One region of the Novosphingobium sp. ERW19 genome, then DNA from elsewhere that is predicted to be linked to it. Evidence: predicted binding sites of a transcription regulator. Region 1 holds the regulator's gene; the other holds the start of a gene.
The links. The regulator LexA, encoded in region 1, represses DNA repair genes until DNA is damaged. The targets are predictions, from matches to a motif close to GTTCCNCNCTTGTTCT.
Positions count from the first base shown of each region.

Region 1 (8,495 bases):
CCTTGTCGAGCGAGGCAAACCCGGCGCCCCCCGCCAGCAACGCCGCCCCCACCAAAACCCACCGCTTCCGCATCCATCCCTCCCGTTATTGACACTGCGGACAATAGCCGGGGTTGGCTGGGCGGCAAGTTGTGCCGAACCGAAATGCAGCTGATCAGAAGTCTTTCGCTGCTGTCCTCAGGCCGCTTTTGCGGTTGGCCGAATACGAACGCTTCGCAGGTTTTGTTCGTCCTGCCGCAGTTCAAGATCGTCCACCGTGCTGAAGACTTTCGCCCAATTCGCTTTGCCCGCCGCTTTGACACTTATTCCTTGCCTACCCAATTCCAATCCCAAGGGCTGTAATGGCGCCCAGCCATCAGAGTCAGCCAGTTGGGCAATTGCCTGCAGGATTCTTGGCCAGTTGAGTTGGCGCACAGGTAGAGAACCCGCATTTGCGTGCTTCAGGGGCGTATCCTGAACCTCGGGCACAGCGATTGCACCTTCTTCGTCAAGATTGACCTCGAAGAATTTGGCGCAGGACTGACGATACTTCTTGTGAGTTGTAGACTTCCCGAAACCATAAACGGCGAAGCCCTCGCTCTTGAGGAACGTCGTCAAGGCCACGAAGTCGCGGTCGCTCGACACAACGCAAAGCGCATCGCATTTGCCCGTCAGGGCAAGCCGCATGGCTTCGACCACCAAGGCAATGTCGGCCGCGTTCTTGCCAGATTCCGACGGCGTGACCTGACGCGCCTCGATTACGTTGGTTCTCAGAAACTCGACCCAAGGCTTCGCCGCGGGAATACTGAAGTCCCCAAAGGCGAATTGCACGATTGGTCGTCCGAGTTTGAATATGTGTGGCAAGACCTTGCGCATGTAATTCGGGTGCATGTTCTCGGCATCGACAAGCAGTCCCAAGCGTAGTGTTTTGTCATTTTCCATGGTGGTCTTGCAGCATGGGGGTAGAAGCCTAACGAACTCCCAACATTCTGCCATTCCGGTTCGAAACACTTTCCTACAGTGGCGAATTTCGCCATGGTCCCTCCAGTCGCCAGGCCGTCTTGAACAAGCGAAAAAACCGCGCCACAGCTACGCCCGAAACCCCTTTCCGCAGTTCTCTCTGGACAGTGTAAACCCCGTAAACCCCCATTCAGGATTCCAGGGACAACGATGAACGATCTTACCCATCTCGATTCGTCCGGCACCGCCCGCATGGTCGACGTCGGAGGCAAGACCGAGACGCATCGCGTGGCGATTGCGCGGGGCTTGATCCGCATGTCGGCCGCCACGCTCGAAGCGATCCGCAGCGGCAATGCACCAAAGGGCGACGTACTCGGCCCCGCCCGCATTGCCGGGATCATGGCGGCGAAGAAGACCGGCGACTTGATCCCGCTGTGCCACCCGCTTGCGCTCGATGCCGTCAACGTCGACTTCGCTTTCGCAGCCGACGGCATCGAATGTACCGCAACCGCCTCGCTCAGCGGCCGCACCGGCGTCGAGATGGAAGCGCTGACCGCCGTGAGCCTTGCGCTGCTGACGATCTACGACATGGCAAAGGCCCTCGACAAAGGCATGGTGATCGAAAGCGTCCGCCTGATCGAGAAGCGCGGCGGCAAGTCCGGAACCTGGCGCGCTCCGGAATGAAAACGCCGCCCCTGCCGCTCGCCGAAGCGCAGAGCCGGTTGCTCGCGCTGGCCCCTTCGCTGCCCGTCGAGCATCGCTCGGTCACCGAATGCCTCGGCCACTACCTCGCCGAGGACCTCCACGCCCGGCGCACGCAGCCAGCAGCAGCCCTTTCGGCGATGGACGGCTATGCCCTGCGCAGCGCCGATCTTCCGGGGCCATGGCGCGTGATCGGCGAGAGCGCGGCCGGACACCCCTTCGCCGGGGAGGTCGGCCCCGGTGAAGCCACCCGCATCAGCACCGGGGCAATGCTCCCCTCAGGCGCGGACATGGTGCTGCTTAAGGAAGACAGCGCCCGCGACGGCGCCGAGCTGCGCCTGACCGGCGAGTCACCGCAACCACCTTCGCGCCATGTGCGCCCCGCCGGCATGGACTTCAGTTCGCAAGAGGCCCTGATCGCTGACGGCACTCGCATCGGCCCTGCACAGATCGCGCTCGCCATTGCCGGCGGCCACAGCCATCTCCCCGTGCGCCGCCGTGTCAGCCTGACCGTCATCGACAGTGGCGACGAGCTGGTGCCTCCGGGCCACCTGCCCGGCCCGCACCAGCTTCCCGCCAGCAATGGCCCGATGCTTTGCGCGATGGCCGCTTCCCTGCCGGTCCAGATTCGCCATGCCGGTCCGGTGGCGGATGAACTCGATGAACTGGTTCGCGCGCTGGATGCAGCCGACACTTCCGACATCATCGTCACCAGCGGCGGGGCGTCGGTGGGGGATCATGACCTCGTTCGCCCGGCGCTCGAAGCGGTTGGCGCATCGATCGACTTCTGGCGTGTCGGCATCAAGCCGGGCAAGCCGCTGCTGGTAGCCACGCGCGGTGAACAGATCATTCTCGGCCTGCCCGGCAATCCTGCCTCCGCCTTCGTCACGGCCTACCTGTTCATGCTCCCCCTGCTGCGCGCGATGCTCGGGGCGAGCGCGCCTTTGCCGAAAGCCATTCCAGCCCGGCTTGCGCAGCCGCTGGCACGGGGCGGAAGCAGGATGGAGTTCCTGCGCGCGGTCTGGGACGGTGCGTCGGTGAGGCTCGACCCGCTCCAGGATTCCGGAGCACTCTCGCCGCTTTCGCGGGCAAACGCGCTGGTTGTGCGGGAAGCAGGCGCGGAGGCCAGACAAGCTGGAATGGATGTTCCGGTCTACCTGCTCGAAAATGGCGGAATTGCTTGACGAGTCGTTGAAGGTTGCTTATCCGTTCCGTATTCGTTCGCCGGTGTGGAACATCCCGCCCCGGTCCATGAAAGATCAGCGGCTTTGCTTTGAAGCTGCGCAATGCGGAGTGGCCGCCGATGTTGACGCGCAAGCAGCACGAACTGCTCACCTTCATCCAGACTCGGCTGGAGGGTTCGGGGATCTCCCCCTCGTTCGAGGAAATGAAGGAAGCGCTCGATCTCAAGTCGAAGTCTGGCGTTCACCGCCTGATCTCTGCCTTGGAAGAGCGTGGCTTCATCCGCCGCCTGCCCAATCGCGCCCGCGCTCTCGAAGTTCTGAAGCAGCCTGACAGTGCAGCAAGCAAGCCGGCGGCGGCGCGCGAAGCGGCAAACACCAATTCCGTGATCACACCGCTCCGCACTGCAGCCAAGGCGGCGTCGCTGGCGCCTGCCAACGACGTCATCGAACTGCCACTGCACGGCAAGATCGCGGCAGGTGTGCCGATCGAGGCAATGGAAACAGCAGCGACGTTGCCTGTCCCTGCCGCCCTGCTCGGCGCTGGTGAGCACTATGCGCTTGAAGTCTCTGGCGACTCGATGGTTGAAGCTGGCATCTTCGATGGAGACTACGCGCTGGTCCGCAAGACCGATGTGGCCCGTGATGGCGAGATCGTCGTTGCGCTGGTGCGGGGTGAAGAGGCGACTCTCAAGTACCTGCATCGTGAAAAGGGCATGATCCGCCTTGATCCCGCCAACGCGGCATACGATGCTCAGTTCTATCGCCCCGAAGAGGTTGCGGTACAGGGCAAGCTGGCGGGTTTGCTGCGGCGCTATCACTGACGACGGTTCAAGCAGCGCTCTGCCTGTTCGGCAGACCTGCGTTGGAATTGCAAGGCCGCCGCGCAGAAATTGCGCGGCGGCCTTTTCCGTCAGAGCGTGTTATGGCAAATATCAATCGATTTGGTTGAGATTTCTCTGGAGCTACTCCCCGCAGAGGTATAGTATCCACCGTTACCGAATGCCCCGCCACGGGGCGCCCCTTTCCGGGACGGCCCGCCAGAACATGGGGCGTCGGCAACGGAAGAGGTGTTGCCAATGGCTTATGCAATCGAAAATACGAGACGCAGGCAGACACAGACCATCATCGCGGTCGGACTGCTTCATGGCGTGGCGATCTGGGCGATCGCTTCAGGTTTCGCCAACAGAATGGTCACAATCCTGACCGACCGTCTTCCCGCCAAGCAATGGGAAGACGAAGAGGTCAAGGTAACCCCGGTTGTTCCGCCCCCTGACGTGAAGCCCTCGCCCAAGCCGGACAACCGTTCGCTGGTTGCCCCACGTCCCGATATTGCCATCACGCCCGCCGATCCTTCCAGCACGGTACGCGACATCGAGCTCACGCCGATCACGCCGGTCGAACCTGTGCCCGGTATCCTGCCCGAACCTCGCCCTTCTCCCTCGCCCAGCTTTGCCGTGCGCACGGCATCGCCAAAAGGATCGCCAGGTTCCTGGGTCTCGGACCGCGACTATCCCTCCGCCGCGATCAGGGAAGAACGGGAAGGATTGACCCGCTTTCGTCTTTCGATCGGTGTGGATGGGCGCGTAACGGGGTGCGAGATAACCGGTTCGAGCGGATCGCCAGACCTTGATGCCGCCACATGCATGAAGGTCAGCGCGCGAGCGCGGTTCGTCCCGGCCCTTGGCGGCGACGGCATGCCGACGGTGGGAAGCTATTCAGGTTCGGTACGCTGGGTCCTGCCCTGATGAATTTGGCCGGGCGACGCTCAGGCTCGCCCGGCCAGCCTCTCCCAGTGTGATTGAGGCAGCCTCCGCGGCAGCGTCAGTTCTGCTTCCGGCGCTTGCGGACGGAACGACGAACTCCCTATCCTCCACTCTCAGGATCTGCGGAAATCAGACGCCTCGGTGCGCGATGAATCCCGGGTCGGCATTGACCATGCCTATCGCTCTTGAGCCGACGGCGCCGGTGCCTCTCCAACCACGTTCTGCGATCCCGGCGCTGTGCGAATGGCATCGCGGCGTTGCATGTCATGGAATCGTAAATGGGGTTCCGGCCAGCGATACCATCCATGCTGGCCTTGCGTTTCCGCGACGGTGCGAATTCGACCTGAGGCAAGATCAACGGATATGCCGCCCGTTTGGGCAAGGTAGGACCGATCTGCCTTGAGCATGCGGGGGCGGCACGATGCAGGAAGGCGTCGATCGGCGACGACGATGTCGGCCCGCTCGCAGGCTGCGGCAAGTGCCATGTCGTCAATGTAATTGCGGCTGCGGGCCATCAGGAGCGTGAAGCGCCGATCGCCCCGTTGCACGACGGCCGCGCAGAAATCGTCATTGCAGCGGGCGCCTGGCCATTCATCAAGGCGGCGGAGGTTGCCCTCCATACCGGCCAGTTCGAGCAGGTTGTCCCGCATGTAATCGCCCCGGCCCATGCGCAGGACAATCAGATCCGGACCTTCGTTTGCGATCCCGACATGGTGGCCATCCCCCGTGATCAGCAGATCGGGCGTGGGGGTCAGCACCATGGCCGTCACCGCGAGGCCGGCCGGCAGGACGCCAAGAAGGCGCACCTTGCCCGCCCAGAGCGCAAGCCACAGCATTCCGCCGACAAACAGAACGTAGCTCCACGCTTCGAACGGGGGCATAGCCGTGACGGCTCCGGGTTGCGAGGCCACGAAGTGTGCCAGCGCCAGGAGCAGATCGAGCGACTTGCCGACAAGCCACCACACCGGTCCGCCAAGCCCCGTCAGATCAAGCAGCAGGGCCATGCCTATCAGTGGCATGGTCACGAAAGTGGTCAGCGGAATGGCGATGACATTGGCGAGCGAGCCATAGACGCCAGCGCGATGGAAATGGAACAGGCCTATCGGCATGAGCGCGAGTTCGATGACCACACCGGTGGCCAGCAACATCATCAGGCTACGAGCGGCGCGGACGACCGGCCCGTGGTGTTCACCGGCAAGGAACGAGCGAACGGGGCCTGCCGAATGAAAGGCGATGATCGCGATTACGGCGGCAAAGCTCATCTGGAAGCTGGGGCCGAGGACCGCATCGGGCCAGAACAGCATGACAATAAAGCCGCCCACGGCCACCATGCGCATCGACAGGGGATCGCGTCCCAAGGCCAGCGCGCCAAGAACAAGCAACGCCCCGATGCACGACCGGATGGTGGGCACTTCCGCCCCGGTCAGCAAGGTATAGCCAAGTCCTGCGAGGGCGCCTGCAAGGGCGGCCGCGAGAGGCACCCGAATCCTGAGTGCGACCCAGGGAACAAGCGCGAGCAGGCGCGCGACCAGCCAGTAAACGGCCCCGACCAGGGCGCTGACGTGAAGGCCGCTGATCGACAGGAGGTGCGTCAGGCCCGCATCGCGCATGGCGTCTTCATCAGCAGTCGCGATCGCCCCGCGGTCGCCGCTGGCAAATGCGGCGGCGATTGTCCCTGAAGATCCGCCCAACCGGGCGCGGACGTGCTCGGCCAGCGACCTCTGCAGGCTGCGCAGCGTCGTATCACGATCCGACCTTGCGATTACCCGCACATCGCCAAGCACCGTTCCCGTCGCGGCAAGGCCATCAAACCATGCCCTGCGAGCAAAATCGTACGCCCCCGGAAGCATGGGAGCCGCCGGTGGCATGAGCCGGGCGCGCAGGGCGATCCGGGCGCCTTCCGTCACTTCGCCCGGATCCTTGTCATACGGCAGGTTGACCCGCACGCGGACAGGATCGGGCAAAGCCTCCAGCGTCACGCGCAGGACAAGGCGGGCGCGCGCTTTGGCCGGCTCTTCCCTTCGCTCCAGAACTACTCCTGAAAGAGCGGAAACCTGCGGCCTTGCTATGCCTGGCTGGCCGACAAGCGTGGAGCGAGTCCATATCGTGACCTCGCCCGCAGCTACCATGATCGCCACGCCTGCCACGGCAAGGCGCAGGTGGGGCCGCGTCTCGGCATTGACCGTCAGCAAGCCGAGGATGGCGATTGCCCCGAGTGCCAGCAGTGCGGCGATCCAGTCCGGGCGGAAGGGGAGTGCCACCCACAGGACAATGCCCGCGGCAAAGGCGACCACCAGCCAGAGCCCGCGTTCGAACGGGTGTGCATCGAGGAAGCGCTCTGCCGCGTCGATCCGACCATCAAGCATGCTGGACAATCGCGCGCGGATGTCCCAATGCCGCGCGCGTTCACCCGGTTCAGGGACCGGTTCGGCGGCGGAATAGTCTGCCGCTGGCCGATCTGCAGCCGGAGACGCCATGACATTCAAAGCAAAGGAAAGCGCGGCCGATGGCAAGCGCCACTGACACCGTTTCTGCAGGATCGCCCGGCGACGCCCCGGTCGTCACCCGTTTCGCCCCTTCGCCCACCGGATTCCTGCACATTGGCGGCGCGCGTACGGCGCTGTTCAACTGGCTTTATGCTCGCCACAACGGCGGCAAGTATCTGCTGCGGATCGAGGACACCGACCGTGCGCGGTCGACCGATGCGGCGATCGAAGCCATTTTCGACGGGCTGAACTGGCTGGGTCTGGGCGGAGACGAGGAGCCGGTGTTCCAGTTTGCACGCTCGGAACGGCACGCGCAGGTGGCGCACCAAATGCTGGAGGCCGGACACGCCTACCGCTGCTATCTGACGCAGGAAGAACTTGCGGCACGTCGCGAGAAGGCACAGGCCGAGCGCCGCCCCTTCCGCATTGACAGCGAGTGGCGCGATGCGACGCCGGATCAGTGGCCGGCCGACCAGTCATACGTGGTGCGCATGAAGGCCCCGCGTGAGGGCGAGACGACGATTCCTGACCGCGTGCAGGGCTCGATTACCGTCCAGAACAGCGAGCTCGACGACTTCATCGTGCTGCGCTCGGACGGCACGCCGACTTACATGCTCGCGGTCGTGGTCGACGATCATGACATGGGCGTCACGCACGTGATCCGCGGCGACGATCACATCAACAACGCCTTCCGCCAGCTCGTGATTGTCCGTGCGATGAACGAGATCGAGAGCGGTTGGCCCGATCCGATCTACGCACATATCCCCCTGATTCACGGGGCCGATGGCGCGAAGCTGTCGAAGCGTCATGGCGCGCTGGGCGTCGATGCCTATCGCGACGAGATGGGCCTGCTGCCTGAAGCGGTGTTCAATTACCTGCTGCGTCTCGGCTGGGGTCATGGCGATGAGGAGATCATCAGCCGCGACCAGGCGGTGGAATGGTTCGACATCGGCAACGTCAACAAGGGCGCATCGCGCTTTGATCTCAAGAAGCTGCTGAACCTCAACGGCCACTACATCCGTGAGGCTGACGACGCACGGCTCGCCGGGCTGGTCGCACCGCGTCTGGCTGTGCTGGAGCCGGGCTTCGATGGCGCAGCGGGCATGGACCTGCTGACCCGCGCGATGCCGGTGCTCAAGGTGCGCGCTGCCGACCTCAATGAGCTGGCAGCTTCGTCGGTGTTCCTGTTTGCACAGCGTCCCCTGCCCATGGCGGAAAAGGCTGCGGCACTGCTGACCGACGATTCGCGCGCGATACTGGCCAAAGTGGTGGCTGCGCTCGACGCTGAAAACGGCTGGACAATCGAGGGACTGGAGGCCACTTTGAAACAAATGGCCGAGGAGCTTGGGATAGGCTTGGGCAAAATTGCCCAACCGTTGCGCGCGAGCCTGACGGGACAGACTACCTCGCCGGGAATATTC
Region 1 covers NZ_JABAIC010000002.1:297,135-305,629, reverse strand. Annotated here, with positions in the region: gene HGI46_RS04840 (serine hydrolase) at 1-73, opposite strand, end outside; gene HGI46_RS04835 (NYN domain-containing protein) at 178-921, opposite strand; gene moaC (cyclic pyranopterin monophosphate synthase MoaC) at 1,150-1,623, shown strand; gene HGI46_RS04825 (molybdopterin molybdotransferase MoeA) at 1,620-2,825, shown strand; gene lexA (transcriptional repressor LexA) at 2,945-3,646, shown strand; gene HGI46_RS04815 (energy transducer TonB) at 3,902-4,570, shown strand; gene HGI46_RS04810 (ComEC/Rec2 family competence protein) at 4,765-7,065, opposite strand; gene gltX (glutamate--tRNA ligase) at 7,095-8,495, shown strand, end outside.

Region 2 (8,495 bases), on a different contig from region 1:
ACCGGCACAACCAAATCGTGAAATGGCTTGAGCTTTCGAGCTGCCACTCGCATCGCCTCTGTCTCCACCCCGGCGACAAGGAGATTGATGAGCTTGACGCCCTCAAGCTCGGCCGCAGTCCGGCCCAAGGCCGCGCATAGCCGGTCCGATGGCACAACGATCCGCCCGCTCGCGTCAGTTTCCAGCATCCAGTCGCTGGCGTGGGTCTCGTACTCGGTGAGCAGGCTTTGGATCGTCTCGTTGGCAGATTTCAAGCGCCGCGTCCGCAGGATGCGCGTGGCGAACATGTAGTGCAGGTTGAACAGCATGACGTGCAGGGCAAGCAGCTGCAGCGCCATGACCGGCAAAATCAGCTCTCCACGCATATCCTGCCGGAACAGCAGGGCGATTGTGGTCAGGCCCAATGAGATCGTCTGCGAGATGATCCCGGCAACCGGCATCGTGAACTGCAGCAGCAGTTCCAACTGCGCCAGCACCAGCACATAGATGATCAGCGCGCCAACCCGCTCCGTCGGCACCGCGATGATGCAGCAGGCGGTAAACGCCGCCAGGAATATCGCGCGCAGCCAGATGCCCTTCGCCCAGATCTCGACCATTTCGGATGGCGCGTACTGTCCGCAGCTTTCCTTCCGGCGCAGTTCGGTCAAGCCGACCCGCATCTGCGCGAGGAGCAGCACGGCGCAAACATAGAAGTGCCAGGTAAGGCCCGGAGCGCAAATCGCCAGCAACAACGCCATGCGCAGCGCTTCGAACAGGTTGCCGCTAAGGGAATTGATGTATTCCAGCTTGCGCCGTGCAAACCACTCGGCCTCGCCCGGCTCGATGTGATAGCGCAACAGATGCAGCAACGAGCCGGGCTGCGACAGTAGCCACTGCCACAGCCTTTCCAGCCCAATCCTGCCCCGAACCCTGTCCATCACTGCCGGATAGGTCACCAGCAGTTCAAGATTGCTGGCGCAAAGCCTATGTAACCTTACGCAGGTGCCGGGTCATCAAATCAGGGGGTGATCAGATACTTCTCGCCGGTGCGTCGCGCATTGTACTCCAGCGCCGCTGCCTTGGTCAGCGCCTCGTCCAGCGTGACCCGCGCCTTGTAGTGGCTGGCAAAGGTCGTGGTGAGTTCTGCCATGACGCGGCGGCGCATCTTTTCGACGACTTCGGCACCCAGCTTGCCCATCCACGGCGTCAGCAACCAGCCCGAGACATCCCAGCTGAATCCGAAGTTGCGGGTCAGCACGGTCGGCGAAAGATCGAGCGCGCCATAGATGAACGCATGCTTCGGGCTGTTCGAGCCATAACGGCTGTAGGCTGCGCCCGAATTGGCGACCTGCTCCATCACCGTCATGATCTGGCTGACCAGCTTGCCGCCGCCGATCGCATCGAAGGCCATCGTCGCCTTGGTCGCGCCGATCGCGGCGGCGAGATCATCGAGGAACGTCTCCTTCGAACTGTCGACGACATGCTCGGCGCCGATCCCCTTCAGGATCGCAACCTGCGCATCGTTGCGCACGATATTGACGAGCGGAATCCCGTCAGCCTGGCAGATCTTCACCAGCATCTGGCCCAGGTTCGACGCCGCCGCCGTATGCACCAGCGCGCTGTGGCCAAGGTGGCGCATCGTCTCGGTGAAGCTCAACGCGGTCAGCGGGTTTACGAAGGCCGAGGCGCCCTGCTCCGCCGTCACGCCCTCAGGGAGTTCCAGGCACATGGCGGCGTCAGCCACAGCCAGCGTCGCATACATGCCGCCCGGGAAGCAGGTCACACGCTTGCCGAGGAGCGCTTGCGCTTCGGGCGCATCGCCCGCCGCGACGACCGTGCCCGCGCCCTCGTTACCCACCGGCATCGCAGCACCATGACGCGCGCTCATCGCGCGCACGGCAGGGTCCGGCATGCGCGCCACGATCTTGCCCGGGGAGAATTCCGCGTTCTCGATATCGGCAGGGCCGAACAGCAGGCCAAGGTCCGAAGGGTTGATCGGCGTCGCTTCCACGCGGATCACCACCTGCCGCCCCTCGGGCGCAGGCAGGGTGAAGTCTTCAAGGCTGACGGTCAGGGTGCCGTCGGAATCAAGCTGCGAGACGATGCGCTGGCCTTGAAGTTCGGTCATTTTTCACTCTCCGGGATATGTTGCGGAGACGAAGTATAGACCTTCGGCGGGCGCGTTAAGTCCTAATTTGCTACGGTCTTTTGCTGCGAGCGCTTCGGCCACTTGGGCCACCGGCCACTGTCCCTGCCCCACGAGCGCCAGACACCCGACCATCGAGCGCACCTGATGGTGGAGGAAACTGCGCGCCGCCGCCTCGATGATCACCCGGTCGCCCTCGCGCCGCACGTCAAGCCGGTCGAGCGTCTTGAGCGGACTGGCCGATTGGCAATGAACCGAACGAAACGTGGTGAAATCGTGGTGCCCGACCAGCGCCTGCGCTGCTTCATGCATCGCCGCAGCGTCCAGCGGCTTGGCGATACGCCATGCCCGCCCAAGGTCCAGCGTCAGCGGCGCGCGGCGGTTGATGATGCGATACTCGTACGACCGCCCGATGCACGAGAAGCGCGCATGCCAGTCGTCCGCCGCCTCATGGCAATCCAGCACGGCGATCGGATGCCCGGCCAGCCGCAGCCGCGCATTCAGCGCCTCCATCATGCGGAACGGATCGAATTCGCGCGCCAGATCGAAGTGCGCCCGCATCCCCAGCGCATGGACACCGGTATCGGTCCGCCCGGCGGCGTTGAGTATCACGGCCTCACCGGTCACGGACTCGACTGCGTCCTCAACCGCCTGCTGCACACTCGGTCCGTGCGACTGGCGCTGAAAGCCCATGTAGGGCCGGCCGTTCCATTCGAGAGTCAGAGCGAACCGCATCAGCCGAGCCGCGTCCCCGCCGCAATCGCCCGCCCGCGCAGCAGCGAGGCAGCGTCCATCGCCGGACGCCCTGCACGCTGGATCAACATCGGCCGGATCGCGCCTGCGCCGCAGGCGATGGTGAGCGCTTCGTCCAGCGTCACGCCTGCTTCTCCCGTCCCATCGACGACTTCCGCCGCGAGAATGCGATACCGCTCGCCCTCAAGCTCGAAGAACGCCCCCGGCGCAGGCGCAAACGCCCGCACCTGCCGCTCCACGTCCACCGCATCGCGCGCGAAGTCCAGCCGGCTCTCCGCCTTGTCGATCTTGTGCGCGTAAGTGACGCCCGCCTCCGGCTGCACCACGGGAGTATAAGCCGCAAGGTCAGCCAGCACCTCCACCATCAGAGCGGCGCCTTTCTCGGCAAGCTCCAAAGTCAACTCCCCCGCCGTCTTGCCGTCGATCGGCGTCTCAACCTTGGCCAGCATCGGCCCGGTATCGAGCCCGCGCTCCATCTGCATGATGGTGACGCCCGTCGTCTTATCCCCTGCAAGGATCGCCCGCTGCACCGGCGCCGCCCCGCGCCAGCGCGGCAGGATCGAGCCGTGCACGTTCAGGCACCCCAGCCGCGGCGCATCCAGCACCGCTTGCGGCAGGATCAGCCCATAGGCCGCGACCACCGCCACATCAGCCTCCAGCGCCATAAGGGCCGCCTGCTCATCGGCGCCCTTCAGCGAAACCGGCGTGCGCACCTCGATGCCATGCGCGTCTGCCGCCAGATGCACCGGCGAGGGTTGCAGCTTCTTGCCCCGCCCGGCCGGACGCGGCGGCTGGCTATAGGCAGCAACCACCTCGTGCCCCGCTTTCACCAGCGCTTCCAGCGTCGGCACCGCGAAATCGGGCGTCCCCATGAAGATGATGCGCATAAGCTGTCTGCAAGGCCTTCCGTTTGTCGCCCCCGGCCCTATCTGTGCTGCCATGGCATCGCAAGAGATCGAGGCACTTTCCGGCGCATTGGCGCGCCTTCCCGGGCTCGGCCCCCGCTCGGCCCGCCGCGCCGTGCTGTGGCTGATCAAGCGGCGCGAGACGGCCCTGCCCCAGTTGCTCAACGCGCTGACCCAGGTGCAGGAATTGCTGGTCGAATGCGAAGTGTGCGGCAATGTCGACACCACCAACCCCTGCGGCATCTGCAGCGACCCCCGCCGCGACCAGCGCTCCATCTGCGTGGTCGAGGAAGTGGCTGACCTCTGGGCGCTGGACCGTGCGCGCCTATTCACCGGCAAGTACCACGTTCTGGGCGGCAAGCTCTCGGCCTTGGAAGGTGTGCGCCCGGAGGACTTGACCATCGGCCAGCTGCTCGATCGCGTGGCCCAAGGCGGGATCGACGAAATCGTCCTCGCCATGAACGCCACGCTCGAAGGCCAGACGACCGCGCACTACATCGCCGAACGGCTGGAAGACGCACCGGTCCGCGTGACGCAGCTCGCACACGGCCTGCCGGTGGGTGGAGAGCTCGATTATCTCGACGAGGGCACCTTGGCGCAAGCCTTGCGGGCGAGGCGGCCCGTGGCTTAGGACCCCACCCCGGAATGGAAACCGCCCTGTCACCTCCCCTCCCGCAGGCGGGAGGGGCCGGGGGTGGGCACTGGCGCAACGCCTGCGCACCGCACTTGCGAGTCCGGTCCACATTCCTTATCTGCCCCCCATGGCCATCCGCGAAATCATCGAAGTCCCCGACCCGCGCCTCAAGCAGGTCTCCGTCCCCGTCGAAAAGTTCGACGACGAGCTCAAGACGCTGGTCGAAGACATGTTCGAGACGATGTACGATGCCCCCGGCATCGGCCTCGCCGCGATTCAGGTGGGCGTGCCGCTGCGCGTTCTGGTGATCGACCTTCAGCCCGATGATCCCGATGCCGAACCCGTCGCCTGCGATCATGATGGTCACCACCATCACCACCAGCCGACGAAGAAGGAACCGCGGGTGTTCATCAACCCCGAGATCCTCGATCCCTCGGAAGAGCACAGCCTCTACCAGGAAGGCTGCCTCTCGGTGCCCGAGATCTACGCCGAGGTTGAACGCCCCGCCCGCATCCGCGCGCGCTGGCGGGACCTCGAGGGGAACACCCATGAAGAGGACATGGACGGCCTGATGGCCACGTGCCTCCAGCACGAGATGGACCACCTCGAAGGCATCCTGTTCATCGACCACCTTTCCCGTCTCAAGCGCAACATGGCGCTCAAGAAGCTGGAAAAGCTGCGCAAGGTCGCCTGACGCGATGAGGCCGCGTTATGCGGCCTCATGCACCTCACGATCCAGATCTTCCAGCGCCCGACGGCAATCGTCCGCGCATTCCCGGCACATCTGCGCGCAGCGGCGGCAATGGGCATGGTCGTGCTTCGCGCACTCGGCTTCGCAGATCTCGCAGGCCTTGATGCACACGGCAAGCTGCGCCCTGATCAGCTCACGGTTCGAACCCGTCCGCCGCATCGCAATACGGCTGGTCGCCGCACAGACGTCAGAGCAATCGAGGCAAATGCGGATGCACTGGTCCATGTCCATCGCCTCGGCAAGGCAGGCATCGGCGCACGAGTTGCAGATCGCCGAGCAATAGACCGCATGCTTCACCGCCAGACCCAGCGACGCATTGTAGTTGCCACCCACCTGCGGGTGCTCCGAAATCATCTTCTCGATCGACATGGGCGCTCTCCTTCGTTCGCAAGGACTTAGCGGGTCGCGCGCCTTTCCGTTCCGCGCCCCGTCCTGCTTGTGGAACACGCCGGCTGAATCGGTTGCGCCAATCCGCACGTCACGGTAGGTTCCCATTTCGTTCCTGCTGGAGAAGTTCGTGGAATCTGCCCTTTTCGTAATCGTAGCGCTTGTGATCGGGCTTGGTATCGGCTGGTTCCTCGGTTCACGCCCGGCGGCCGAATGGCGCGCCCGCCATGACAGCCGCGATGCCGAAGCCAAGGCGCACGAAGGCACAGTCAAGGCTATGACGGTGGACCTTGCCGCCACGGTGGAGCGGGCAAAGGCACTCGAAGCTGGCCTCGCGGAACTGCAGGACGTCCGCCGCCAGCGCGACGAACTCGCCCCCGCCCTCGCCGCCGCGCAACAGCGCGCCGCAGATGCCGATCAGGTACGCGCCGAACTCGCGCAAGTGCGTGCCGAGCGCGAGGCCCTGCGCGCCGACCTCGAACGCATGAAGGCCGATGCCGAGAACTTTGCAGAGCAAAAGCGCCTGCTGATCGAGGCGCAGGAAGCGCTGCGCAAGGAGTTCGAGAACGCCGGCAACAAGGTGCTCGAAAAGGCGCAGGAAGCCTTCCTCAACCGCGCCCAGGCCCGCTTCGAGGAGAGCGAGAAGACCAGCGCCGAACGTCTCAAGTCCCTCCTCGCCCCGGTCGACCAGCGCCTGCGCAGCTATGAAGAGCAGGTGCAGAGCCTTGAAAAGCAGCGCGTGGATTCGTTCGGCCAGCTGACCGGCCTGATCCAGTCGATGCGCGATGGGCAGGAAGCCGTGCGCGCCGCCGCCGCGCAGCTCGGCAACTCCTTGCGCAATGGCCCCAAGACGCGCGGGCGCTGGGGCGAACTGCAGTTGCGCAACGTGCTGGAACAGTGCGGCCTGTCCGAACACACCGATTTCATCACCGAACATTCGGTCAACACCGAAGATGGCCGCCTGCGCCCCGATGCGATCGTGCGCGTGCCAGGCAACAAGCTGCTGGTTATCGACGCCAAGGTTTCCCTGAACGCCTATCAGGATGCGTTCGAGGCAGAGGACGACGACACCCGCAAGATCGCTCTCAACGCCCACGTCCAGTCGATGCGCAACCACATCCAGACACTGGGCGCAAAGTCCTACCAGTCGCAGTTCGAGGAAGCGCCGGACTACGTGCTGATGTTCGTCCCCGGCGAACACTTCATCGCCGCCGCGCTGGAGCGCGACCCGACGCTGTGGGACTTCGCCTTCGAGCGGCGCGTGCTGCTCGCCAGCCCGACCAACCTCGTCGCCATCGCCCGCACCGTGGCGCAAGTCTGGCGGCAGGACGGGCTGGCCCGCGAAGCGCGCGAGATCGGCAAGATGGGCGGCGAACTTTATGACCGCCTTGCCGTCGCCGCCGAGCACCTCAAGCGCGTGGGCAGTGGGCTCGACAGTGCGGTGAGCAACTACAACAAGTTCGTCGGCAGCTTCGAACGCAACGTCCTGTCCGCAGGCCGTCGCCTCAAGGACAAGCACATCGAAATCGGCAAGCGCGAGCTGGAAGAAGTCCCCCTCGTCGAATCCGCTCCACGCTATGCCGAGGCAGAACCGGCAGCGCTCTCGGCAATTGCCAACGACGATGGAGACGTGGCGGCAGAATGACCCATAGGCTCGCCCGGCTCCTTTTGGCCACTGCCGCGCTTGCGGCTCTGGCCGGGTGCGAAAAGGGGAGCGAGCCTGATGCGTCGCCAAGCGCGAGTGCCGCCTCCCCAATCCCGCAACCGTCCCCACGGGATACGGAATCAGCGGCAGCGCCCGAACCTGAAGCTAGCGAGCCCGCCACCCTCGCGCCTACTTCGGTGAAGGAAGCCCGCTATGCGCCGCGGGACGAGTGCCAGAAGCAGCCAGGCTGGCCTGCCTTCCACAAGGCCGTGGTCGCCGCGATCCGGAAGCGGGACGCGCAAGCACTATCCAAGCTCGCAGCCCCCGATATCGCGCTCGATTATGGCGGCGGCAATGGCCCTGCCGAACTGGTCAAGCGCCTCGATGATCCCGAAACGAAGCTGTGGCAGGAACTCGACGCGCTGCTGCCGCTCGGCTGCGCCGTGCAAGGCGGGCTGGCTGCCATGCCGTGGGTTTTCTGGAACGTGCCGGAAGACATCGACAGCTACAGTGCCATGCTGGTGCTCGGCGACGACACGCCCCTGCTCGACAAACCCCTCGATAAGCCCGGCGGCAAACCCTCAGCGCAGGCAGGCTGGACGATTGTCGGCATCGATCCGATGGATTTCGACAGTGAAGCCAAGGCGATCCGCGTCACCACCCATGATGGCACCAAGGGCTGGATCGAGACGCGCAAGCTTCGCAGCCTGCTCGACTATCGCCTGATTGCCGAACCCAAGCAGGGTCAGTGGCAGATCACCGCCTTCATCGCCGGGGATTGATCAACCTGCGGTCAGTTCCAGATCTAGCGCATGACCGCCGGACACCAGCCGCATCGTCCGTCCGCGCCGCTCGATCTGGGGCGCAGCAGAGAGCAGCGCATTGACCGCCTCTTCCTGCTGCCACACCGGACCCTCGCAGAACATCCGCGTCGCCATTAATGGCCCTGCGACCAGCCGGACGCCATCGACGCGATAGTCACCGCCGATCCCGTTGCAGCCGACGTTGGCACTCAGCCGCTCGTCCTCGAATTTCAGCGAAGCCTTCTCCGGCACGACCGGCGCCGCCCCATCTACGCGCAGGATGGTCCACTCTGTCCCGGACAACCCAGCGCTGCCCGAAGGCGCAGTGGCGCAACCCGCCATGAGCGAGGCCGAAACCGCAAGAAGAGCAAGAGTCGAACGCATGAGGCGACCATGCGCCCGCGCGACTGAGCGTGCGATTAACCGGTTAGTACGTGGTTATTCAGGCAGGCTGGCAAGCACTTCGTAGGCCAGCACCGCGCCTGCCACCGC
Region 2 covers NZ_JABAIC010000009.1:48,467-56,961, reverse strand. Annotated here, with positions in the region: gene HGI46_RS16550 (EAL domain-containing protein) at 1-917, opposite strand, end outside; gene HGI46_RS16545 (zinc-binding dehydrogenase) at 998-2,107, opposite strand; gene truA (tRNA pseudouridine(38-40) synthase TruA) at 2,111-2,863, opposite strand; gene fmt (methionyl-tRNA formyltransferase) at 2,860-3,765, opposite strand; gene recR (recombination mediator RecR) at 3,818-4,414, shown strand; gene def (peptide deformylase) at 4,545-5,111, shown strand; gene HGI46_RS16520 (four-helix bundle copper-binding protein) at 5,127-5,537, opposite strand; gene rmuC (DNA recombination protein RmuC) at 5,686-7,200, shown strand; gene HGI46_RS16510 (hypothetical protein) at 7,398-7,982, shown strand; gene HGI46_RS16505 (META domain-containing protein) at 7,983-8,387, opposite strand; gene HGI46_RS16500 (RNA methyltransferase) at 8,442-8,495, opposite strand, start outside.
Region 2: the regulator LexA is predicted to act here: its motif matches at 5,656-5,671, upstream of rmuC (DNA recombination protein RmuC).